3 regions of the Rhodoferax sp. GW821-FHT07F03 genome follow, and region 3 is predicted to be linked to each of the others. Evidence: predicted binding sites of a transcription regulator. Region 3 holds the regulator's gene; each other region holds the start of a gene.
The links. The regulator sigma-54, encoded in region 3, starts transcription at its own class of promoters, with help from an activator protein. The targets are predictions, from matches to a motif close to TGGCANGNAANCTGCTTT.
Positions count from the first base shown of each region.

Region 1 (7,899 bases), on a different contig from region 3:
GCTGGCCTTGCGTTCCCAGCCCCCAGCTCAGCACGGATTCCGTATCCGTCGCGTCGTTGGCAATCATGGCATCGGTCACTTGTGCCCCCACGTGCGCGGTACCCGCGGCAATGAGTAAGCCGAGTATTTTTCTTTTCACAATCATGTCTCCTGTTTAAGTGCTGGCTCAAAACACTGCCTTGGCAAAAGCAGTGGCATCGGATCACTCTTTGCCTGGTGCAAAGCAATCAACCACCATGCTTTGCGCAATATGCATGCCAGTCGATTGCGTGGTATTTCAGGGCTATCTGCCCCGGGAAAAAGCCACTTGAATGCGCAGATGTGTGCGATGCCGATTCAGTTTTTCAGCCCTGTGACACAAGACTGTTCCAATATGAACCACTGCCTGGTACAACAGTGTTCCGCTCGGTAGCAATGTCACTGCGGCTCAGTGTTGCAACAGCGCTTATCCGCGCTGCCGGATCCAGCCGCGCTGCGGGTCGTAGCCACGCAAGGCCAGCGTGAAAAAGACGATGCCGCCTACCGCCACAACGGCGCAGGATTGGGCGTTGAACTGCCCCTGCATGGCAAAGCGGATCAGCTCCACCACATGCGTGAACGGGTTTAAACGGGCCAGCTCAAACAGCCACTGCGCGCCCGACTCCTGCAGCTTCCATAGCGGGTACAAGGCCGGGCTGATGAAGAACATCGGAAAGATGACAAAGTTCATCGCCCCCGCAAAATTCTCCAGCTGTTTCACATACACCGACAGCATCAGCCCGAAGGCGGCGAGCATGGTGGCGCCCAGCGCCATCCACGGCACGGCGAAGAGCCAGTTCCAGCCCTCCGCGTCCACGCCAAAAGCCCAGGCAATGCCGAGGAAGACCAGCATCTGCAGAACCGACAAGGTGGTTGCGGCACCGAGCTTGAAGGCCAGCAACCAGCCGCGCGCCAGCGGCGCCGTCAAGAGCAGGCGCATCACGCCCATCTCGCGGTCGTACACCATAGACAAGGAACTCTGCATGCCATTGAACAACGCGATCATGCCCAGCAGGCCGGGCAGCATGTACACCTTGTATTCGACATAGGTCTCGTACGGCGGAATGATCGCAATGCCAAACACGTTATGGAAGCCGGCGGAGAACACCACAAACCACAGCAGCGGCCGCACCAGCGACGACGCCAGGCGCGCGGGCTGGCGCATGAACTTCAGCAGCTCCCGGCCAACCACCGCGCGCAGGGCGCGGGCCAGATGGGACATCAGGGGTGCTTGCTGCATGTGCTTTCCTTCTCGTCGACACCCAAGGTGTCCAGCACTTCGGTGGGATGCAGAACGCCGTCCATCGGTGCGGCAGCCACCACGCCATCGGCGTGGGCCAGAAATATGGGCTGACGCAGCTGCCCGTCCCAGGGACGGAACGACAGGCGCTGTCCCTTGAATCCGTCCACATAGATCTTGCCGCTGCGCAGCAGCCTGAGCTGCTCGGGCAGCGTGGCCTTGGGTTGCTCCGACAGGACCGCAACAATCGCCTTCACGGCGATCCACGCGGCCCAGTCGTGCGCCGTCATGGGCCGGTGCGCAGCCCGGGCAAACCGGCGCGACAGTTGCGGCGCGCCGTTGCGGTCCCAGTGCGGATGCCAAGCCATGGCCACCAGGCCGTTCGCCCCCACCACCGGCCTGGGCCACTGCGTGTTGTAAGGCAGTGCACGGGCGAATTCACCTTCGCTGTCCAGCACCGCCACCACGTCATAGCCTTTGTCGTTGGTGAGCAAGCGCGTATTGCTCAGATCGCGCTCGCGCGGATCGCCGGACACCTTGAACGCAGAAGTCTTTTGCGCCCGCAGGCCATAGCGCTTGGCCGACCGCAGAAAGGAGTCTAACTGCACCTTGTCCTGCGCCTGCGGGCCATACAGCACCAGGGCCTGCGTCCAGGACCGCGCAGCCAGGTACTGGACCAAGGCATCGTTCAACATATGGCCGCTGGGATAAGTGTGCAGCATGGAGGCGGAACACGCCGCGCCGCGCATTTCGTCCGATGCCGAGCCGATATTGAACAGTATGGACGCAGCGGCTCCCGATACGCCCGCGCTGGCGATGTGCTGCAGCTCGGCATCGGGCAGATCCAGCAGCACATAGGGAATTCTGGCCGCCTGGATCTGCGCCATCACGCGCGGCAGATCCGCGGCATTGCTGGCCATGAACGGCTTGATCTGCAAGCGGTGGCCGGCAGCCTCCAGCTCCGACGCGGACTCCTCCAGCGCGACGCTGGCGGCATCGCCTGGCCGGCCCGCGGGATGGCCGGGATAGGCTTGCTCCAGCTGGCGTGCCTGGTAGCGGGCGTCGTCCTCCAGGCCCACCAGCGCGACCGTCCATGGCGCAGCGCTTGCCCACTGGCAGGACTGGCAGACGAAAAGCGCCAGCGCCCAAACGCCATGCCACCACCGGCATCGAATCAGACCATGTGTCTGCATAGCTTCTCTTTTTAAAAGTGAAACAACTTTCATGACTCGGGGTGCTCTGCCCCCAAGTACATCAAAGTTGGTGCCACGAAATGCGGCAAGCTCGAAGAGAACCGCAAGATAAGTGCCACTGCTCCCAAAGCAGGAACGGCAATTGCTTTGAACCGCAAAGCAAGAACAACAAGCATGAGCACTACCCCACCCAACACCGCCGCCCTGGTCGTACTGCAGGCCAGCAACATCTGCAAGTCCTATGGGGCGAAAGCCGCATTGACGGCCGTGCACCTGCATCTGCAGCCCGGGCAGTTCGTGGCCCTGCTGGGACCCAATGGCGCGGGCAAATCCACGCTGATGCAAATCCTGAGCGGCCTGTTCGTTGCCGATACCGGCCAGCTGTCGATCCTGGAATACGACATGCAGACACAGGCCAGCCGGGCACTGGCAGGCCTGGGCATGGTGTTTCAGCAGTCGTCGCTGGATCTGGATCTGAGTGTCCAGGCCAATCTGTACTTTCACACCGACCTGCACGGCATGGCGCGCAAGACTGCGCGCCAGCGCATCGCTGCCGGACTGGAACTGCATGGGCTGGCCGCCCAGGCGAAACTGGCGGTGCGGGCGCTGTCGGGGGGCAACCGGCGCAAGGTGGAACTCATTCGCGCACTCTTGCACCAGCCGAGAATCCTGCTGATGGACGAGGCCACGGTCGGGCTGGACCCCGCATCCCGCCAGGACCTGATATGGGCCGTGGAGCGCCTGGCACGCACCGAAGGCGTGGCCATCCTGTGGGCCACCCATCTGGTGGACGAGGTGCGCAATGCCGACCGAGTCGTCGTGCTGGACAAGGGCCGCGTGGTGTTTGACGGGCTGCCCCAGGGTTTGATCGAACAGTCCGGGGCGACCCATCTGGAGCAGGCGTTTCTACGGCTCTGCCCCTCTACCATGGGCGCCTGAGCAGGCTTCAGGCAGCGTCGGGCGATCCGAACAGCTCGGCCATTTCAGCCTCCGTAAACACCCTGGAGCGGGTGTGAAAAGCCTTGCCCTCCGGCCCTTCCAGCGAGAAGGTTCCGCCGTGGCCCTCGATCACGTCAATGATGAGCTGGGTGTGCTTCCAGTACGCATACTGGGCGCGGCCGATGTAGAAAGGGCAGCCGCCAATATCGCCCAGGTAGACATCGCCGGCGCCCATGGTGATTTCACCCGGCAGATAGCAGTTGGCGGCGCTGTTGTCGCAGCATCCGCCCGACTGGTGGAACATCATTGCGCCGTGCTTCTTCTTCAGGAACTCCACCAGCTCCAGCGCGGCCGGGGTGGCAATCACTTTGTCAACCATTTCGCTCTCCATGGAATAAAGGGGCCGTTGCCGGCCCCTTGTGTCTAGCTACCTTGGGTTGAAGATCAGAAGAAGCCGAGCTTTTGTTCGCTGTAGCTGACCAGCAGGTTCTTGGTTTGCTGGTAGTGGTCCAGCATCACTTTGTGGGTTTCACGGCCAATGCCCGATTCCTTGTAACCACCGAATGCAGCATGTGCAGGGTACGCGTGGTAACAGTTAGTCCATACACGACCTGCCTTGATGGCGCGACCCATGCGGTAAGCCACATTGCCGTTACGACTCCACACACCGGCACCCAGACCATATAACGTGTCGTTTGCAATTTCCAATGCTTCCGCTTCATCCTTGAAAGTAGTGACCGCCAGCACCGGGCCGAAGATTTCCTCCTGGAAGATCCGCATCTTGTTGTGGCCCTTGAACAGCGTGGGCTGCACATAGTAGCCGCCGGCCAGATCGCCGCTCAAATGCGCCTGGTTGCCGCCGATCAGCACCTGCGCGCCCTCCTGCTTGCCCAGATCGAGGTAGGACAGGATCTTGGTGAGCTGCTCCTTGGAAGCCTGCGCGCCCATCATGGTGTCGGTATCCAGCGGGCTGCCTTGCACGATGGCGGCCACGCGCTTCAGCACGCGCTCCATGAACTTGTCGTAGATGGATTCCTGGATCAGGGCCCGCGATGGGCAGGTGCAGACTTCGCCCTGGTTGAAGGCGAACAGCACCAGGCCCTCGATGGCTTTGTCGAGGAAGCCATCGTCCTTATCCATGATGTCGGCAAAGAACACATTGGGCGACTTGCCGCCCAGTTCCAGCGTGGCCGGAATCAGGTTGTTGGCGGCGGCCTGCGCAATCACCCGTCCGGTGGTGGTGGAGCCGGTGAAGGCGATCTTCGCGATGCGCTTGCTGGTGGCCAGCGGCATGCCGGCTTCGCGGCCATAGCCATTGACGATGTTGAGCACGCCGGGTGGCAGCAAATCGGCAATCAACTCGGCCACGATCAAGATGCTGATCGGAGTGGACTCCGCGGGCTTGAGCACCACGCAGTTGCCGGCGCCAATGGCGGGAGCCAGCTTCCAGGCCGCCATCAGGATCGGGAAGTTCCAGGGAATGATCTGGCCGACCACGCCCAGAGGCTCCTGGAAGTGGTATGCCACGGTGTTTTCGTCGATATTGCTCAGTCCGCCTTCCTGCGAACGCACGCAACCGGCAAAGTAGCGGAAATGGTCCACCGCCAGCGGAATGTCCGCGTTCAGCGTTTCGCGAATCGGCTTGCCGTTGTCCACCGTCTCGGCATAGGCCAGCATTTCCAGATTGGCCTGCAGGCGGTCGGCAATCTGCAGCAGGATGTTCGAGCGCTCTGCCGCAGAGGTGCGGCCCCAGGCGTCGGCCGCGGCGTGGGCGGCGTCCAGCGCCAGCTCCACGTCTTCGGCGGTGGAGCGTGCGGCCATGGTGTAGGCCTTGCCCGTGACGGGGGTGATGACATTGAAGTATTCACCTTTGGTGGGTGCCACCCACTTGCCACCAATGAAGTTGTCGTATTGCGCTTTGTAAGCGACTTTGGCACCGGCGGTACCTGGGTTTGCGTAGAGCACGTTTGTCTCCTGGAAAGGTAGTTGGGTTGGAATGTTTCCCTTGCGGGCCCCCATACCTCTACAAGTCCCGTGCCAGGGCGGACAAGCGGTCTGCAAATATTGATTTCATTGGGGAAACGCTGTGTTGCACACCGAGCAGGAGGCTACCGGTCCTTTGCAGACTGTGCCAATATTGAACACCTGTCCTACAAAGCAACAGGACAGTGACACAGCTCTAGGCTCCTAGCACTCGGCCGTTACGTCGATCACACCGTGCCGCACCGCCAGCAGGGTGATCTCGGCCTGGTTGATCAAACCCAGCTTTTGCTTGATGTTGTACAGATGCGATCCCACGGTCGAGCTGGACAGCCTGAGCGTCTCGGATATCTGCACCACCGACTGCCCGCGCGCGAGCTGCGCAAATACCTCGAACTCCCGGCCCGACAGCTTCTCGATCGGCCCCTTGCCGCCGCTGATGGCCTGCACCGCAATGCGCTGCGCAATCTGCGCATCCACATAGCGCTGGCCCTTGGCCACCGCCCGCAGGGCATCGATCAGCACCTCGGGCGCGCTGCGCTTGGACAGATAGCCCATGGCGCCGGCCTGTAGCGCGCGCGTCGGATGGCTGATGTCCTCATGCGCGGACAGTGCGAGTATCCGCACGCGGCTGTCCTTGGCGACCAGGCGCTTGATCGCCTCTATGCCGCCCATGCCGGCCATCGCAATGTCCATCACCACCACGTCCGGCATGGCCACGCAGTACGCCTGGCAGGCGGCCTCGCCGCTATCGGCTTCGGCCACCACCCGAATGTCCTCCGACGCCTGCAGCAGGAGCTTGAAGCCCATGCGCACCACGGCGTGATCGTCGACCAGCATGACTTTCACTCTGTCCACCTATTCCGGACTTCCGCAAGACCCTTGCCCACCCAAAGGGCGGCACATGGGGCGCTGCGCAAATCCTATTGCTTGTTTTTCAAGGGCAAACTCACCCGCACCCGCACACCGGCGGGCTCCATCTGGTCGAGTTCAAAACTGCCACCCAAGGCCTGCGCCCGCTCACGCATGCCGGACAGGCCGTAGCGCCCAGTCGCCTGGAACAAACCGACCCGACCTGTCCCGTCATCAGCAACATCCATACCCAGGGATTCGCCGGACACATGCACGCGCACATCGATGCGCTGCGCCTGCGCATGGCGCAAGGCGTTGTTCACCGCTTCCTGGATGATGCGGTAGACCGCTGTGACGACCGCGTCGTCCAGCCCGTCCAGGGCATCGGACATGTCGAAGTTCAACACCACCTCGGGGTGGTGCAGCTGGAAGTCGGCCAACATGTCGCGCAGCGCATCGTGCAGGCCGAAGCGGTCCAGCGCCAGCGGGCGCAAGGTGGAGATCAGGCGGTGCACGCTGACATGGATCTGGTCGGCGCAACCCATCACCAGGCGCGCCGATTCCTCGGTAAAACCATCTTTGCCGGCGGCCCGGCGGGCAATCGCCAACCCCACGCTCTTGATCGCCGTTACCTGCTGGCCCAGCTCGTCATGCAGTTCGCGGGCGATGGCGCCGCGCTCCAGCTCAATCCGCGCCTGGATGGTCTGGGTGAGTTCGCGGTTCTCGGCCAAGGCCTGCGTGGCCTCCCTGGCCTGCCGCTTGGCCTCGATGCTGTCCTGCACCGACTGCGCCATATGGTTGAACGCCAGGCTGATAGAACGCCCCTCGCGGCCCGACAGGCCGAGCAGCCGGGTGCCGTAGTCCCCCTCGGCGACGCTGCGCAAGCCCTGCACCACCCGGTGCAAAGGCTTCAGCACCTGGCCCACCAGGGCGTATACCAGCACATTACTCAGCACAAACCCTGCCAGCACCAGCCACAGCATGGGGCTCAGGTCGTCCCAGCCATCCAGAATCGCGCGTGATGGGTCGGCCCGCAGCACGATGCGGCCATTGGGCAGCTTGATTTCCTTTTGCGGCAGCGGCGGCGCGACGATGTCGCTGTACCACTTGGGCGACTCGCGTCCGGCCTTGTAGACGGGCGCCGGCGACTGGTAGATCAGCGTGTCGTGGTCGTCCCGCAACTCGACCTCGTTCGCCCGTATGCGCCCGACCTGCGCCAGATAGCCGGCCATTCCATCCAGGCCGCTGGCCCCATACACCCACTGCATGCGCGACAGCAGCTGGGCCGCCACCACGTTGGCCCCCTGCACCTCCTCATGCACGCTGCGCCGGGTGTTGTCGATCTGCAGGCCGATGAGCATCGAGGCAAATATGCCCAGCATGGCGGTGATGATCAGATTGAGTTGCAGTCGTAGGCTCATGGGATGTCGGCTCGGTAAAAAATTCTGTCCGGGAGGAATGCCTGCCCGGTCTGATCGCACAGCCCGTGCCAGCATTTATGCCCGGCTCATGAAAATCATGAGAGCCGAATCCATGGATGCGCGATGCCGCAATGCCACAAGGCCGCGCACACTTCTCCTCGGTACTCGCAGATGGGCTGAAAGTACTTCCTTCCGCGACGTGCGGAGCAAACACACAGGAGACCGAACATGAAATGGGAAACACCAACCGCCAGCG
Region 1 is NZ_JBWKQM010000012.1:104,580-112,478, forward strand. Features, by position in the region: gene AC07R0_RS19175 (PQQ-dependent methanol/ethanol family dehydrogenase) at 1-145, opposite strand, end outside; gene AC07R0_RS19180 (ABC transporter permease) at 446-1,258, opposite strand; gene AC07R0_RS19185 (type 1 periplasmic-binding domain-containing protein) at 1,240-2,451, opposite strand; gene AC07R0_RS19190 (ATP-binding cassette domain-containing protein) at 2,626-3,390, shown strand; gene AC07R0_RS19195 (DUF779 domain-containing protein) at 3,398-3,769, opposite strand; gene exaC (acetaldehyde dehydrogenase ExaC) at 3,835-5,355, opposite strand; gene AC07R0_RS19205 (response regulator) at 5,578-6,210, opposite strand; gene AC07R0_RS19210 (ATP-binding protein) at 6,294-7,643, opposite strand; gene pqqA (pyrroloquinoline quinone precursor peptide PqqA) at 7,872-7,899, shown strand, end outside.
Region 1: the regulator sigma-54 is predicted to act here: its motif matches at 5,413-5,430, upstream of exaC (acetaldehyde dehydrogenase ExaC).

Region 2 (7,899 bases), on a different contig from region 3:
GGGCCTGTTCCGCCTGGCATTGTTCTTTACCCTGGACCCTGTGATGGACGGCATTTTTGGCACGCTGCGGGTCGCCGGCATGGGCACCTGGCACCTGGATGCCCTGTGGCCCGGCGTGACTGATCTGCCTGTGGTCAGTTTTGCGCTGTACCTGGTAGCGTTCGACTTTTTGGGCTACTGGGTGCACCGGGGCCAGCATCAGTTTGAATGGTGGTGGGGCCTGCACTCGCTACACCACTCGCAGCAGCAAATGACCTTGTGGAGCGACAACCGCAACCACCTGTTGGACGACGTGATTGGCGACATCATCGTGGTGGTGGCTGCCCAGTTGATTGGCGTGGCGCCGGGACAGTTCATCGCCATCGTGGCCTTTACCCAGCTGAGCGAGAGCTTGCAGCACGCCAATGTGAGGCTCTGGTTTGGCCGCGTGGGCGAGCGCCTGTGGGTCAGCCCGCGCTTTCACCGTCTGCACCACAGCATTGGCATCGGACATGAGTCCGCGGGTAAGAACACCTTGGGCGGCCACAACTTTGGTGTGCTGCTGCCATGGTGGGACATGCTGTTCGGTACCGCGAACTTCGAGCTGCGCTACGACCCCACCGGCATCCGCGACCAACTGGAGAGCGAGGGTGGGCGCGACTACGGCCGCGGCTTCTGGCGCCAGCAGTGGCTGGGTTTGCGCCGGCTGTGGGCAAGTTTGGCCGTTACCAGGCCTTAACGGCATGCGGGTATGCTTGCCCCCATGAAGTTGCTTCTTGATTCTTTCTGGCGCGCCGTGGCGTACTGCGTGCACCCCCGGGTAATTGCACTCTCGTTTCTACCCCTGTTGTTGATGGTGGCCTTGTCGCTGGGATTGGGCTACTTCTACTGGGAGCCTGCCCTGGATGCTGTGCGCGGCATGCTGGACGCATCTGAGTGGGTCGGCCGCATGTGGACCTGGTTGGAGACTGCCGGTGTCGGCCAGCTCAAGGTGGCGCTGGCGCCCTTGCTGGTGATCTTTGCCATCACCCCGCTGATCGTAGTGTTGTCCCTGCTGGCCGTGGCCCTGATGATGACGCCGGCCCTGGTGTCCCTGGTGGCTGAGCGGCGCTTCCCCCAATTGGAGAAGAAAAACGGCGGCACCCTGGTTGGCGGATTGTTCTGGGCCCTGGGTTCGGTGCTGCTGGCGGTGGTGGCCATGGTGGTGTCCATGCCCTTGTGGCTGGTGCCGCCCTTGATATTGGTACTGCCGCCCTTGATCTGGGGCTGGCTGACCTACCGCGTCATGGCCTATGACGCTCTGGCCGTGCATGCCAGCAAGCAGGAGCGGCGTGAGATATTCCGCCGCCACCGTGTCACGCTGCTGGGTATGGGGGTGTTGGCCGGCTACCTGGGCGCTGCGCCCAGCCTGGTGTGGGCCTCGGGTGCCTTGTTTGCCGCCGCTTTTGTGGTGCTGGTGCCTCTAGCGATATGGATCTACACCCTGGTGTTTGCGTTTTCCTCGCTGTGGTTTACCCACTATGTGCTGGCCGCATTGCAGGCATTGCGTGCCGAGGTGCCTGTGTCTGCCGTGCCGCCCCGCGCCGCTGCGGGCCCGGTTGTCGATGTCGAACCTAAAACGGAATCTGTTGTCCATGAGCCTGCCAATCCCATCCTCCCAGCCCCTTGAGTCGGCGCCGGTTTTCGGCCTGGTCATCGTCGGCGACGAGATCATGTCTGGCAAGCGTGCCGACAAGCACCTGCCCAAGGTCATCGAACTGTTGGGCGCACGCGGCTTGCAGCTGGGCTATGCCGAATACGTAGGCGATGATCCTGAGCGCATCACCAGTACCTTGCGCCGCGCGTTTGCCTCGGGTGACGTGGTGTTTTCCACCGGCGGTATAGGCGCTACGCCCGACGACCATACGCGCCAGTGCGCCGCGCGGGCCTTGGATGTGCCGTTGGCCTTGCATCCGCAGGCCGAGGCCTTGATACGCGAGCGCATGCAGGATACGGCGCGTGAACAAGGTACTTTGTATGAGCCGGACCGTCCAGACAATATCCACCGACTGAATATGGGCGTGTTTCCACAAGGTGCCCGCATCATTCCCAACCCCTACAACAAGATTCCAGGCTTCTCCGTGGGCCATGTGCATTTTGTGCCCGGCTTCCCGGTGATGGCCTGGCCCATGGTGGAATGGGTACTGGACCAGTACTACCAGCCCTGGTTCCAGCAGGCGGCCTGGGTGGAAAAATCGGTCATCGTGTACGGCAGCATGGAGGCCACGTTGACCCCGCTGATGGAGGCTATGGAGCAGCGTTTTGAAGGCGTCAAGGTATTCAGTCTGCCCAGCGTGGACCATGCCGAACATGGCCGCCATATTGAGCTGGGCGTGAAGGGTTTGCCCAGCCTGGTGGAGCTGGCTTACCCGGCTTTGTTGGCAGGCCTGCACAATTTTGATGTGCAATTGGGCCCGGAATTGGTGCGTTCTTGATTGCACATATTTGGTGCAAAAATGGAGATCCAATTTGGTGCATTGGCACAGGTATTTGTTTCTCGGATGGGCCGTATTCCCGCTGAAGGCCGCTGCGGCCAAGGCAAAATACAAGGGTGAATGTGTTTACAAGCGGCCTCGGCTGGTGGCATAGAAACTGCATTCCCATCTTGTTGATTTATTTTTGCTCAACCTAACCAGGAGATTCTTGATGGCAAAGACCGTCGCAGACGTGATGAAGATGGTGAAAGAAAGCGAAGTCAAGTTTGTTGACTTCCGCTTCACCGATACCCGCGGCAAGGAACAGCACGTGACCGTGCCTGTGTCGCACTTCGACGAAGACAAGTTCACGTCAGGCCATGCTTTTGACGGTTCTTCGATTGCTGGTTGGAAGGGCATTGAAGCTTCGGACATGCAATTGATGCCCGATGCCAACACCGCCAACATCGACCCGTTCTTCGAAGAAACGACAATGATCCTGACCTGCGACGTGGTCGATCCAGCCGACGGCAAGCCATACGAGCGCGATCCCCGTTCGCTGGCCAAGCGCGCAGAAGCCTACATGAAGGCCTCCGGCCTGGGCGACACCGCTTACTTCGGACCAGAACCCGAATTCTTCGTGTTTGACAGCGTGCGCTGGCAAAACGACATGTCCGGCTGCTACTCCAAGATCGATTCGGAAGAAGCTTCCTGGAACACCGGCAAGGAATACGAACACGGCAACACCGGCCACCGTCCCGCAGTTAAGGGCGGCTACTTCCCCGTGCCTCCAGTTGACAGCTTCCAGGACATGCGTTCGGAAATGTGCCTGGTGCTGGAATCCCTGGGCATTCCCGTCGAAGTGCACCACCACGAAGTGGCCAATGCCGGCCAAATGGAACTGGGTACCAAGTTCAGCACGCTAATCCAGCGCGCAGACTGGGTCCAACTGCAAAAGTACGTGATCCAGAACGTCGCCCACGCTTATGGCAAGACCGCGACCTTCATGCCCAAGCCCATCGTTGGCGACAACGGTTCCGGCATGCACGTGCACCAGTCCGTGTGGAAAGACGGCAAGAACCTGTTCGCTGGCGACGGCTATGCAGGTCTGTCTGAATTCGCGCTGTACTACATCGGCGGCATCATCAAGCACGCCCGTGCTCTGAACGCCATCACCAACCCCGGCACCAACAGCTACAAGCGCCTGGTTCCTGGCTTCGAAGCTCCAGTGAAATTGGCTTACTCGGCCAAGAACCGCTCTGCTTCCATCCGTATTCCTTTCGTGGCAAACCCCAAGGGCCGCCGCGTGGAAGCACGTTTCCCCGATCCACTGATGAACCCCTACCTGGGCTTCTCGGCTCTGCTGATGGCAGGTCTGGACGGCGTGGAAAACAAGATCCATCCTGGCGAAGCCGCTACGAAGGATCTGTACCATCTGCCACCCGAAGAAGACAAGCTGATCCCCACCGTCTGCCACAGCCTGGACCAAGCTCTCGAATGCCTGGACAAAGACCGTGCGTTCCTGACCAAGGGCGGCGTGTTCACCGATGCCTACATTGACGCCTACATTGATCTGAAGATGCAGGAAGTCACGCGCTTGCGCATGGCCACCCACCCGGTGGAATTCGACATGTACTATTCGCTGTAAGCAGCGCTACTAGCCTGGGAACGCTCGCAACGCGCAACCAGGCTTCTCATAAGGACGGCGCAAGCCGTCCTTTTTGCGTTTTGGCTTGGGAAAGCAATAGAAACAGAGTACCGTTGCGGCAACCCATTCAGATAAGGCCCTGTCGGCATATTCCATGAGCATGAAACCCTATTGGCTACTGATTTTGGCGGCTGCCTCGGCGCCGCTTTTCGCGCAAGACAACGCGGTTTACCGCTGCGGCAACGAATACACCAATTCCATCAAAGACCCCAAGGCCGCTGCAGCCCGTGGCTGCAAATTGGTAGAGGGTGGCAATGTCAGCGTGATCCAGGCCCCGCGGCCCGATGCGAACGCGGCGGCCGTGCGTGCGCCCGCGGCCAACAATGGCGGTGGCGCCGAGCAGCGTGCGCGCGACAGCGACGCCCGGATGATCCTGGAAGCCGAGCTGAAAAAGGCCGAAGCCCGGCAGGCAGACCTGCTCAAGGAGTACAACCAGGGCGAGCCGGAGAAGCAGGGCGGAGAAGCCCGCAACTACCAGAAGTACATAGACCGTGTAGCCGAGCTCAAGGCTGCCATTGCCCGCAATGAGAGCGATATCGCTGGGCTGAAGCGTGAGCTGGCCCGTCTTCCTCCTCCTAAAACTACCCCCTGACTACCTTGAACACCCCAACCAACCCCCATATTGCGCGCTTTCAGGCGTTTGATTTGCTGGCCACGCTGGTGGCGGTGCTGCGTAGCGACGGCGCGGTGATGTTTGCCAATGCAGCCTTGGAAGACGCGCTGGGCACCTCGCGCCGCACCATCGAAGGCTCGCACTTCCCGGACTGTTTCACCGAGCCGCACATTTTGCAGAACGCGTTGGAGGGGGCAGGTAGCAATGAGTTTGCGGCCCTGCGCTACGACGCCTGGCTCAAGCGCCTGAACCACGAACCGGTGCCGGTACACGTGATCCTGGCGCAGACCGAGCGTCCGGGCGAGGTCATCATCGAGTTGCTGCCGCAGGAGCAGCAGGCCAAGCAGGACCGCGAGGAACGTTTGATCGACCAGGCCCAGGCGAACAAGGAACTCATCCGTAACCTGGCCCACGAGATCAAGAACCCGCTGGGCGGCATACGTGGCGCTGCCCAGTTGCTGGAGATGGAGATCGAGTCGCGCGAACTGATTGAGTACACCCAGGTCATCATCCATGAGGCCGACCGCCTGCAAAGTCTGGTGGACCGGCTGCTGGCGCCGCACCGCCGTCCGCACGTGGTCAGCGATGTGAATATCCACGAAATCTGCGAGCGTGTGCGCTCCCTGATACTGGCCGAATTCCCGCGCGGGCTGAAGATTGAGCGTGAATACGATGTGTCGATTCCAGAGTTTCGCGGTGACCGCGAACAGCTCATCCAAGCGGTGCTGAATGTGGCCCATAACGCAACCCAGGCCTTGAGTGAACGCATTGCCGAAGGGGACGCGCAGATCACTTTTCTCTCGCGTATTGCACGCCAGGTAACGTTTGGGAAACAACGTTATCGATTGGCACTGGAATTGCATGTCATCGACAACGGCCCGGGTGTACCGGAGTCGATCAAGGACCGTATTTTTTACCCGCTGGTGTCGGGGCGAGATGGTGGATCCGGGCTGGGGCTGACGTTGGCGCAAACCTTCGTGCAGCAACACCATGGCTTGATCGAATGTGACAGTGTTCCGGGCCGAACGGACTTTAAATTATTAATACCGCTGCCGTAGAAATTGATTCACGCAGCTTGACCCGAGGTGCCCTCTCTTATGAAGCCGATCTGGATAGTAGACGACGACCAATCCATACGCTTCGTTCTCGAAAAAGCGCTACTGCGTGAAGACTTGCCCACGCGCAGCTTTACCAACCCGCGTGATGTATTGCTGGCGCTGGAAGAAAATGGCGAAGAGGACGGCCCCCAAATTCTGGTGAGCGACATCCGCATGCCAGGCGGCTCCGGCCTGGACCTGCTGGAAAAGGTCAAAGCCAAGCACCCCGGCTTGCCGGTCATCATCATGACCGCGTTCTCCGACCTGGACAGTGCCGTATCAGCCTTCCAGGGCGGCGCCTTCGAATACCTGCCCAAGCCTTTTGACCTGCCCAAGGCCGTGGAGCTTATCCGCCGCGCGGTGGAAGAAAGCCAGCGCGAGGAAGTGGCCGAAGAACGCATGGCCGACACCCCGGAGATGCTGGGTCAGGCGCCCGCTATGCAGGACGTGTTCCGTGCCATCGGTCGGCTCAGCCAAAGCAACGTGACGGTGATGATCACCGGCGAATCCGGCTCCGGCAAGGAGCTGGTGGCGCGCGCACTGCACAAGCACTCGCCACGTGCGAACGGCCCGTTCGTTGCCATCAATACCGCAGCCATCCCCAAGGACCTGTTGGAGAGTGAACTCTTCGGCCATGAGCGCGGTGCCTTCACCGGTGCGCAAACCATGCGCCGGGGCCGCTTCGAGCAGGCCGATGGTGGCACGCTGTTTCTGGATGAAATCGGCGACATGCCGTTCGACCTGCAAACCCGCTTGCTGCGCGTGCTGAGCGATGGCCACTTCTACCGTGTGGGCGGCCACAATGCCGTCAAGGCCCAGGTCCGCGTGATTGCCGCCACCCACCAGGACCTGGAGCAGCGCGTGCGCGATGGCGTGTTCCGCGAGGATTTGTTCCACCGCCTGAACGTGATCCGCCTGCGCCTGCCGGCGCTGCGCGAGCGCATCGAAGACGTGCCCATGTTGACACGCCATTTCCTGCAGCAAAGCGCCAAGCAGCTGGGCGTGGAGCCTAAGCGCATTTCCGATGCGGCGCTCGCTCAGATCGGCTTGTTTCCGTTTCCCGGCAACGTGCGCCAGCTGGAGAACCTGTGCCATTGGCTGACCGTCATGGCGCCGGCCCAGGTGATCGAGCCCAAGGATTTGCCACCTGAAATCACCGGCGCCGTGGTGGCACCTTCCAGTGGCCTGGGTCACGCTCTGCCGCGCATGGTGGTGAGCACGCCGGTCGTGCATCCTGAGACGGATCTGTCGGCACTGGATGACATTGCCGGCATGCAGGCCGTTCCGTTGGACAGCGATGCCGCCATCGTCACACTGCCGCCGGCCAGCACCGCCCCGGTCAGCGCCTGGGAGCTGGGCCTGGAGGCTGAGGCCCAGGAACTGCTGGCTAACGATCGCCACGACGTGTGGGACGTGTTGACGCGCCGCTTCGAGTCCAAGCTGATCCTGACAGCGCTGCACAACACCCGGGGCCGTCGCATTGAGGCAGCTCAGAAGCTGGGCATTGGCCGCAACACCATTACCCGCAAAATCCAGGAACTGGGTTTGGAGTGAAATATGGCGCTAGCGTAGGTAATGCCTGCGCTGGCTGCTATCTATTTTGATGATGTATGGGATTTAAAAACAATGCCCCGGTGCTTGCGTACCGGGGCATTGTTCTTATGGATGAAGTTTTAGTTCTCAGCCCCAGTAAACGGCACTAAAGTAGCCGCAAGTTGTCGGTCCGGCGGGGCTCCCAGCAGCCTGCGCCCTGGAGATATGTCCTGGGACCGCCGATCGACGCCCAAGCTGGAGGCTGTGTATGGTTCTTCACCTGGTCCAGGGGGTTGCCTGGATCTTTGTTCTGGGTGTGCTGCAGGGGCTGCACCTACGCGCCTGGAAGCCCCGCAGCGTGCTTCGCCAACTGGTGACCGGGCTGCTGTTTGGCGGTATCTGCGTGCTGGGCATAGTCACGCCGTCGGCCAGCATGCCGGGGCTGGTGGTCGATGCGCGCTGCGTGGTGCTAGGCGCGGTGGGCCTGTTTGGCGGGCCGCTGGCTGCGCTGGTGGC
Region 2 is NZ_JBWKQM010000001.1:478,101-485,999, forward strand. Features, by position in the region: gene AC07R0_RS02135 (sterol desaturase family protein) at 1-718, shown strand, start outside; gene AC07R0_RS02140 (EI24 domain-containing protein) at 743-1,648, shown strand; gene AC07R0_RS02145 (competence/damage-inducible protein A) at 1,614-2,453, shown strand; gene glnA (type I glutamate--ammonia ligase) at 2,665-4,080, shown strand; gene AC07R0_RS02155 (hypothetical protein) at 4,241-4,732, shown strand; gene glnL (nitrogen regulation protein NR(II)) at 4,738-5,811, shown strand; gene ntrC (nitrogen regulation protein NR(I)) at 5,851-7,404, shown strand; gene AC07R0_RS02170 (EAL domain-containing protein) at 7,652-7,899, shown strand, end outside.
Region 2: the regulator sigma-54 is predicted to act here: its motif matches at 2,600-2,617, upstream of glnA (type I glutamate--ammonia ligase).

Region 3 (7,899 bases):
GGGGAAGAAGTCGGCGCTGCCGTCCTCGGTCTGTGCAGCTTCGCGCCGGCCCGCGACACCTGCCACCTCAATCCGCTCGCCGTAGGGCGGGTTCAGCAACATCACGCCGGACTCGGCCGGCGGCATGCGCTGCAAGGCATCGCCGCCACGGAACTCGACCACGCCGCTGACGCCCGCGCGCTCGGCATTGCGGGTGGCGAAATCGACCATACGGAAGGCCACATCGCTACCGAAGATCTGCGTCTCCGGCTCGTGCTCGGCGGCGTGGGCCTGCTCCTGAATGACGCTCCACACATGGGGCTGGAAGGGCAACAGCTTCTCAAAGCCAAAGCGGCGCAGGCTGCCGGGCGCAATATTGCAGGCGATCTGCGCGGCCTCTATGGCAATGGTGCCGCTGCCGCAGCAGGGGTCGTACAGGGGCGTGGTGCCATCCCAGCCGCTGGCGGCGATCATGGCGGCGGCCAGGGTTTCCTTCAACGGCGCATCGCCCTTGTCTTCACGCCAGCCACGTTTGAACAGCGCGTCACCCGAGGTGTCAATGTAGATGGTGGCGCGCTCGGTGGTCAGGTGCAGGTAGATGCGCACATCGGGCCACTGCACATTCACGTCGGGGCGCACGCCGGTCTTGAAGCGGAAGCGGTCGGCCACCGCGTCCTTCACTTTCAGCGCGGCGAAGTTCAGCGAATTGAGCGGGCTGTGCTGCGCCGTGACTTCGATCTTGAAGCTTTGCTTGGGCGTGAACCAGATCTCCCAGGCCACGTTGCTGGCGGCTTCGTACAGGTCTTTTTCGCTGCGGTATTCGGTGTTGGACAGCTCGATCAGCACGCGCTGCGCCAGGCGGCTGTGCAGGTTCAAGCGCATCGCGTCGCGCCAGGAGGAGCGCACCAGCGTGCCGCCCCGCATCACCCGCAGGTCTTCGCCCTGCAGGCCGGTAATGCCGTGCACCTCTTCGGCCAGCAGCTCTTCCACGCCGGCGGCGCAGGGTAAAAATAATTGGAGTTGGTTCATATCGTTATTTCCATGGTGTCACGCTACGCAGCCTGGGGCAAGCGGGGCGAAGCTCTTTCCTCCAGCTGCGGCATACCGTGCACGCGGCCTGGGGGAGAGCATGTTCTACAGCGCTTTGCGCAGGTTCGTGGGGGCTATGCGCAGCGCTTCGCGGTACTTGGCCACGGTACGGCGCGCGCATTCAATGCCCTGCTCTTTCAGCATGTCGGACAGCTGGCTGTCGCTGAGCGGCTTCTTTGGGTCTTCGGACGAGACAAACTGCTTGATCAGCGCCCGCACCGCGGTGCTGGAGGCGTTGCCGCCGGTCTCCGTCCCCAGGGACGAGCCGAAGAAATACTTCAGCTCGAAGGTGCCGTAGGGCGTGGCCATGTATTTGGCGGTGGTCACGCGGCTGATGGTGGACTCGTGCAGTCCCAACTCGTCGGCGATCTCGCGCAGCACCAGAGGGCGCATGGCCAGCGCGCCGTGGCTGAAGAAGTTCTTCTGCCGCTCCACGATGGCGTTGCTGACCCGCAAAATCGTGTCGAAGCGCTGCTGGATGTTCTTAATGAACCAGCGCGCCTCCTGCAGGCGCTGCTGCAGTGCGGCGTTGTTCGATGAATCCTTGCCGCCCCCCTTGTGCTGGCGCAGCGCATTGGCGTAGATGTCGTGCACGCGCAGGCGCGGCATGACCTCGGCATTCAGCTGTACCCGGAAGCGGGCCTGGGCGCCGCGCCCAACCTTGACCACGATCACGTCGGGCACCACGATGTTGCGCTCCACATCGACAAAGCGCCGCCCCGGCTTGGGCTCCAGCCGGGCGATCAGCGCCATGGCAGCCTTGATATCGGTCTCGGTGGCGCGGCACAGCTGGGCCAGGCGCTTCACGTCGCGCCGGGCCAGCAGGTCCATGGACTGGCGGCAGATGCGCATGGCCACCTTGCGCGCCGGGTCATCGCCCAGCACGGGCTGCAAACCCTCCAGCTGCAGCAACAGGCATTCACCCAGATGCCGCGCGCCCACGCCCGCCGGCTCCAGGCTTTGCAGCAGGCTCAGGGCCACCGTGAAGCGGTGTACCAGCTCTTCCACGGCCTCGGCGTCGTCGCCCGCCAGACCACGCGCCAGGGTTTCGAAATCGTCTTCCAGGTAGCCGTCGTCGTTCAGCGATTCGATCAGAAAGCGCAGCGCTGCCTGGTCCACCTCCCCCAGCCGCAGGGCCAGGGCCTGGCGGTGCAGAAAGCTGGTCAGCGACTCCTGGTTGCGGGCCAGCTCGGTGGCGTCCATCTCGCCGTCTTCACCCAGGTTGTTCTGGCGCGCCGGGGCGTCACCGCCCCATTCGCTGTCGTCGGGTTTGATCTCGGAAGTGCCATCGCCGTCCCAGCTGGTGTCGTCACCGCCAGTTAAAGGGGATTCGGCATCATTTGGGGCTTCTGCGCTGGATTCACTTGCGTATTCAGCTACAGAACTTGTAGCAATTTCAGCCTCGCGCTCCCCTGTGCTGACCGGCGTGTCGGACTGGGCCAGGCCGAACTCCTCGCGTGCAGCCTCGTCCATATTGCGTTCCAGAAACGGGTTGTCGTCCAGCATCTGGTCCACTTCCTGGCTCAGTTCCAGGGTGGACAGTTGCAGCAGGCGGATGGACTGCTGCAGCTGGGGCGTCAGCGCCAGATGCTGTGAAACGCGTAGGGATAAGCCTTGCTTCATCGGAGCATCACATCTTGAAATGTTCGCCGAGGTAGACGCGACGCACATCGGCGTTGTCCACGATCTCGGACGGCGTACCCTCGGCCAGCACATTGCCGTCGCTGATGATGTAGGCGTGGTCGCAAATGCCCAGCGTCTCGCGCACATTGTGGTCGGTGATCAGCACGCCGATGCCACGCGACTTCAGGAAGCCGATGATGCGCTGGATCTCGATCACCGCAATCGGGTCGATACCGGCAAAAGGCTCGTCCAGCAAAATGAAACGCGGCTGGGTGGCCAGGGCACGGGCGATTTCCACGCGGCGGCGCTCGCCACCGGACAAGGCCATGGCCGACGAATCACGCAAATGCTCCACCCGCAAATCCTGCAGCAACGCCGTCAGGCGCTTTTCGATCTCGGTGCGGGTGAGGGACTTGCCGGCCTCGTCGTGCTGCAATTCCAGCACGGCGCGCACATTTTCTTCCACCGTGAGCTTGCGGAAAATCGAGGCTTCCTGGGGCAGATAGCTCAGGCCCAGGCGCGAACGCCGGTGGATGGGCATGTGCTCCACCGACTGGCCGTCGATGGAAATATGCCCGCCATCAGCCCGCACCAGGCCCACGATCATGTAGAAGGAAGTGGTTTTGCCCGCGCCGTTGGGGCCCAACAAACCGACCACCTCGCCTTTTTTGACGGCCAGCGTCACGTCTTTCACGACCTTGCGCTTGCCGTAGGCTTTTTGCAGATGGCGCGCCTCCAGGCGGCTTTCTCCCGACTCCACCACCGCCGTCACTTCTTCACGCCCTCCAGCGTGGTGGTGGAACGCAGCACCGGGGCTGGCCCGGCAGGTGCCGCGCCGCTAGCAGCCGACGCTGCAGCCTTGGGTGTCAACATGGCGCGTACGCGGCCATTCTGGCCACCGGGATTGCTGCCGGCTGTGCCGCTGTCCACGGTGAATACATCGGTGGTGTTGTCGTAGACGATCAGTTCGCCGGTGATTTCGTCATTCACCTTGCTGCCGACCAGACGGCGCAAAATGGCCCGCTTGATGAAGCGCACGTTGTCCAGCTTGCTGCTGTACTCGATGGTTTCGCCCTCGCCTTCTATGTATTCGTCCAGGCCGTCGCGTTTTTGCTTGAAATACGCCAGCTTGCCCGGCTCCGCCGTCACCACGCCGAACTGGTTGCCCTCGGCATCCTGGCGCACATCGACGCGGGCGCCACGGATGATGATGGTGCCCTTGGTCATCACCACCTTGCCGGTAAAGACATTGGTCTGCTTCAGATCGTCATAACGCGCCGCGTCCGCCTCGATATTCATAGGCTTGAGTTTGTCGGCTTTTTCCGCGTGGGCCGCTCCGCCTAGACCGACGAAACAAACCACGAGCAGTGAGAGTAGGGTGTTGATTTTCATAGAGGCACGAATCTTGCAATTCATTGTAACGGCCCCTCACCCCGAGTTGGACGTAGCCAGAAAAAAGCCCGCTGACGCGGGCTTTTTCATCTCTCCGGCCTTGCCGGCCATGCCGGAATCAGGCTTTCTTGCGCTGCTCGGCCACCAGATATTCCACAACAACCAATGCACGCGGCATGGTTTGCGCCTGGCTGCCATCGGTGTAGAACTTGCCGGCCACGCCCAAAGCGGGCACGCCCGCGACCTGGTAGGCCTGCTGCAGCTGGGATGCCTTACGCACCTTGGTGCTGACGCCAAAAGACTGGTACGTCTCGGTGAACTTGGTTTTGTCCAGACCCTGCTTCACGGCCCAGGCGATCACCAGATCATCTTTGTCCAGCCGCTGATGCTCCACATGGATAGCGTTGAACACCTTGCCATGCAGTGCGTCCAGCTGGCCCAGAGCCTCCAGCGTGTAGTACAGCTTTTGCGGCGGGATGAAACTGTCCTGGAAGTTCACTGGCACACGCTTGAAGGCAATATCCTTGGGCAGGCGCTTGAGCCACTCCACCAAGGTGGGCTCAAACGCATTGCAATGCGGACAGGCGTACCAGAAGAACTCGATCACCTCGACCTTGCCGGCCGGCGCTTCTGTGGCGACTGGCTTGTCCAGCACCAGGTAATCCGTGCCCGCCACGGGCGGCTTGCCCTGCGCCAGGGCGCTACCGGTATGGCCTACGGCCAGCGTGGAACCAGCCAGCACACCCGCTGAAGCCAGCGAAAACTCACGACGTTTCATTGCAAATCACTCCTTGTGGGGGGTCGGATCGGTGCCGAGCGCAAAAGTTCAGCGCGCAGCACCAGCTTCAAGAGAACTGGTCAACGCTGCACGCGCACCAGGGTGGTTTCGCTACCGGCACTTTCCAGCCGGTCCTTGGCATGCTCGGCATCGTCGCGCTTGGCATACGGGCCCATGCGCACACGGTAGACGGTGCGGCCGGACTGCTCGCGCTCGGTAACCTTGGCTTCCATGCCCATCATGGCCAGCTTGGCACGCTGGGCCTCGGCATCTTCGGGCGTACGGTAGGCACCGGCCTGCACGAAGTACTCAAACGGCTCGGCTGTGGGTGCCAGCGCAGGTGCCGTGGCCACGGTGGCAGACGCAGCCGCCTTGGCTTTGACCTTGGCCAGATCGCCCAGCGGGTCGGCCGAGGCTGCGGCCGACGGCTTGGCATCCGGCTTCACCGCAACGGCCGCCGGTGGCGTGGGCACCACGGCCGGAGTCGCCGCTGGCGCCGGTGGCGGCACCACCAGCGGAGCCGCCGCATCCACCGCGCCGGATGCTGCGGGCGCCGCAGAGCGCACCGGGTTTTTGCCGTGCAAGGGGGTATTCGGATCCCAGTCCTTGTTTTTCTGGCTTTCGACCGCGTCGTGGTCGGCGCCATTGGCCTGGGTCTTGCCATTCATGAACGGCACCGGCACCTTGGTGACATAGACCGCCACCGCCAGCGCCGAGCCCAGGCCGACCACCACCCCGATGATGAAACCCAGGATGGTGCCGCCGCTTTGCTTTTGTTTTGTCATGCTTGCTGTCAATTACATTTTTTCTGGAGCATCCACGCCCAGTACTGCCAAGCCATTGTGCAATACCTGCGCGCAGGCGGCGACCAGGGCCAGGCGGGCCAGCTTGAGCGGCTCGTCGTCCACCAGCACGCGCTCGGCGTCATAGTAGCTATGCAGGTTGGCGGCCAGCTCACGTAGGTAGAAGGTCACGTCATGCGGCGCAAAACCTTCGGTGGCTGCCGTCAGCATCTCGGGGTACTTGGCCAGCTGCAGCATCAAGGTCTGGGCCTGGGGCACCAGCAGGCTGGACAGGTCCACGCCCTGCAGCGACGCCACATCGCCACCCCAGTCGCGCAGCATCTTGCAGATGCGGGCATGGGCGTACTGCACGTAGTACACAGGGTTGTCGTTGTTCTTGGCCAGCGCCAAATCGATGTCGAAGGTGTATTCGGTATCCGGCTTGCGGCTCAGCAGGAAGAAGCGCACCGCGTCCTTGCTGGTCCAGTCGATCACGTCGCGCAGGGTCACGTAGCTGCCGGCGCGCTTGGAGATCTTCACCTCTTCGCCGCCGCGCACCACCCGCACCATGGTGTGCAGCACGTAATCAGGATAGCCCTGGGGAATGCCCACATTGGCCGCCTGCAGGCCAGCGCGCACGCGGGCGATGGTGCCGTGGTGGTCGGTGCCCTGGATATTCACCACCTTGGTAAAGCCGCGCTCCCACTTGGCGATGTGGTAGGCCACGTCAGGCACAAAGTAGGTGTAGCTGCCGTCGGTCTTGCGCATGACGCGGTTCTTGTCGTCGCCGTAGTCGGTAGACTGCAGCCACAGCGCGCCGTCCTGCTCGTAGGTCTTGCCAGCTTCCTGCAGGCGCTTGACCGTGGCGTCCACCCGGCCGCTGGTGTACAGGCTGGACTCCAGGTAAAAGTTGTCGAACTTGACCTGGAAAGCCTGCAAGTCCAGGTCCTGCTCGCGGCGCAGATAGGCCACGGCGAATTCGCGGATGGAGTCCAGGTCGTCCACCTTGCCCGAGGCCGTGACTTCGCGGTCGTCGGCCTTGACGGTCTTGCCGGCCAGGAAGTCTTGCGCGATGTCACCGATGTAGTCGCCGTTGTAGGCGGCTTCGGGCCACTCGGCGTCGCCTGGCTTGAAGCCCCGGGCGCGCATCTGCGTGCTGGTTGCCAGGGTGCCGATCTGCACGCCGGCGTCGTTGTAATAGAACTCGCGGTACACATCCCAGCCCTGGGTGGCGTACAGGTTGCAGATGGCATCGCCCAGCGCCGCCTGGCGGCCATGACCGACATGCAGCGGGCCGGTGGGGTTGGCCGAGACGAATTCCACCAGGATGTGCTGGTTGTTGCTGGGCTGCACGCCGAAACTGGCAGCGGCGGCCAGCACTTCACGCACCACTTCCTGCTTGGCGGCAGGCTTGAGCTTGATATTGATGAAGCCCGGGCCGGCGATGTCGATGGCCTCGACCCACTTTTCGAACGCTGGCTGCTCCAGCAGGGCCACGCGCAGGTTTTCACCCAGCTGGCGCGGGTTCAACTTGAGCGGCTTGGCCAGTTGCATGGCGGCGGTGCAAGCGAAATCGCCGTGCGCAGCCACCTTGGGGGACTCGAACGCGGCTTTGGCGCCAGCGCCGGGGGCAATTTTTTCCAGCCCGACGGCCAGCGCCGCGAGCAATTCGTGTTTGACTGAGAGCATGGCCGGATTTTACCGGGGGGTGGTTACCTCTCTAGTCATCCGGCTTGCGCATTGCGGCGTTATGGGTTGCAATCCAGTCGTCTTCGGACCTTGCGCACAGGATTTTCCCCACAACCTCTTCTTCTGGAGCCTGCATGAAACAACTATTACCTCTCGTCGCCGCCCTGGGTCTGACTCTGTCTATGGGCCTGGTCCACGCGGCCGACAAGGAGCCCACGCCCCAGCAAGCCAAGATGTCGGCCTGCAGCAAAGAAGCCAAGGGCAAAAAAGGCGATGAATACAAGGCTGCCGTAAAAGCCTGCCTGAGCGCCGATGCACCTGCAGCCGCAGCAGATGCCAAGCCCACGCAACAGGAAAAAATGAAGACCTGCAACGCCGACGCCAAGACCAAGGCACTGAAGGGCGACGAGCGCAAGAAGTTCATGAGCGACTGCTTAAAGGGCTAACCCCCAGGCTACAGCGCAAGCGCTTTTCGCCAACCCCCTTGCAGGGGGCAACACCAGCAGCCTGGCAAAGCCAGTTCTGCGGTGTTTCTGGACAGTGACACAGTCCCGTACGCCCCCACAG
Region 3 is NZ_JBWKQM010000010.1:74,625-82,523, reverse strand. Features, by position in the region: gene AC07R0_RS16405 (THUMP domain-containing class I SAM-dependent RNA methyltransferase) at 1-1,008, opposite strand, end outside; gene AC07R0_RS16400 (RNA polymerase factor sigma-54) at 1,114-2,691, opposite strand; gene lptB (LPS export ABC transporter ATP-binding protein) at 2,699-3,451, opposite strand; gene lptA (lipopolysaccharide transport periplasmic protein LptA) at 3,460-4,083, opposite strand; gene AC07R0_RS16385 (thiol:disulfide interchange protein DsbA/DsbL) at 4,202-4,861, opposite strand; gene AC07R0_RS16380 (SPOR domain-containing protein) at 4,942-5,646, opposite strand; gene argS (arginine--tRNA ligase) at 5,659-7,332, opposite strand; gene AC07R0_RS16370 (PsiF family protein) at 7,467-7,778, shown strand.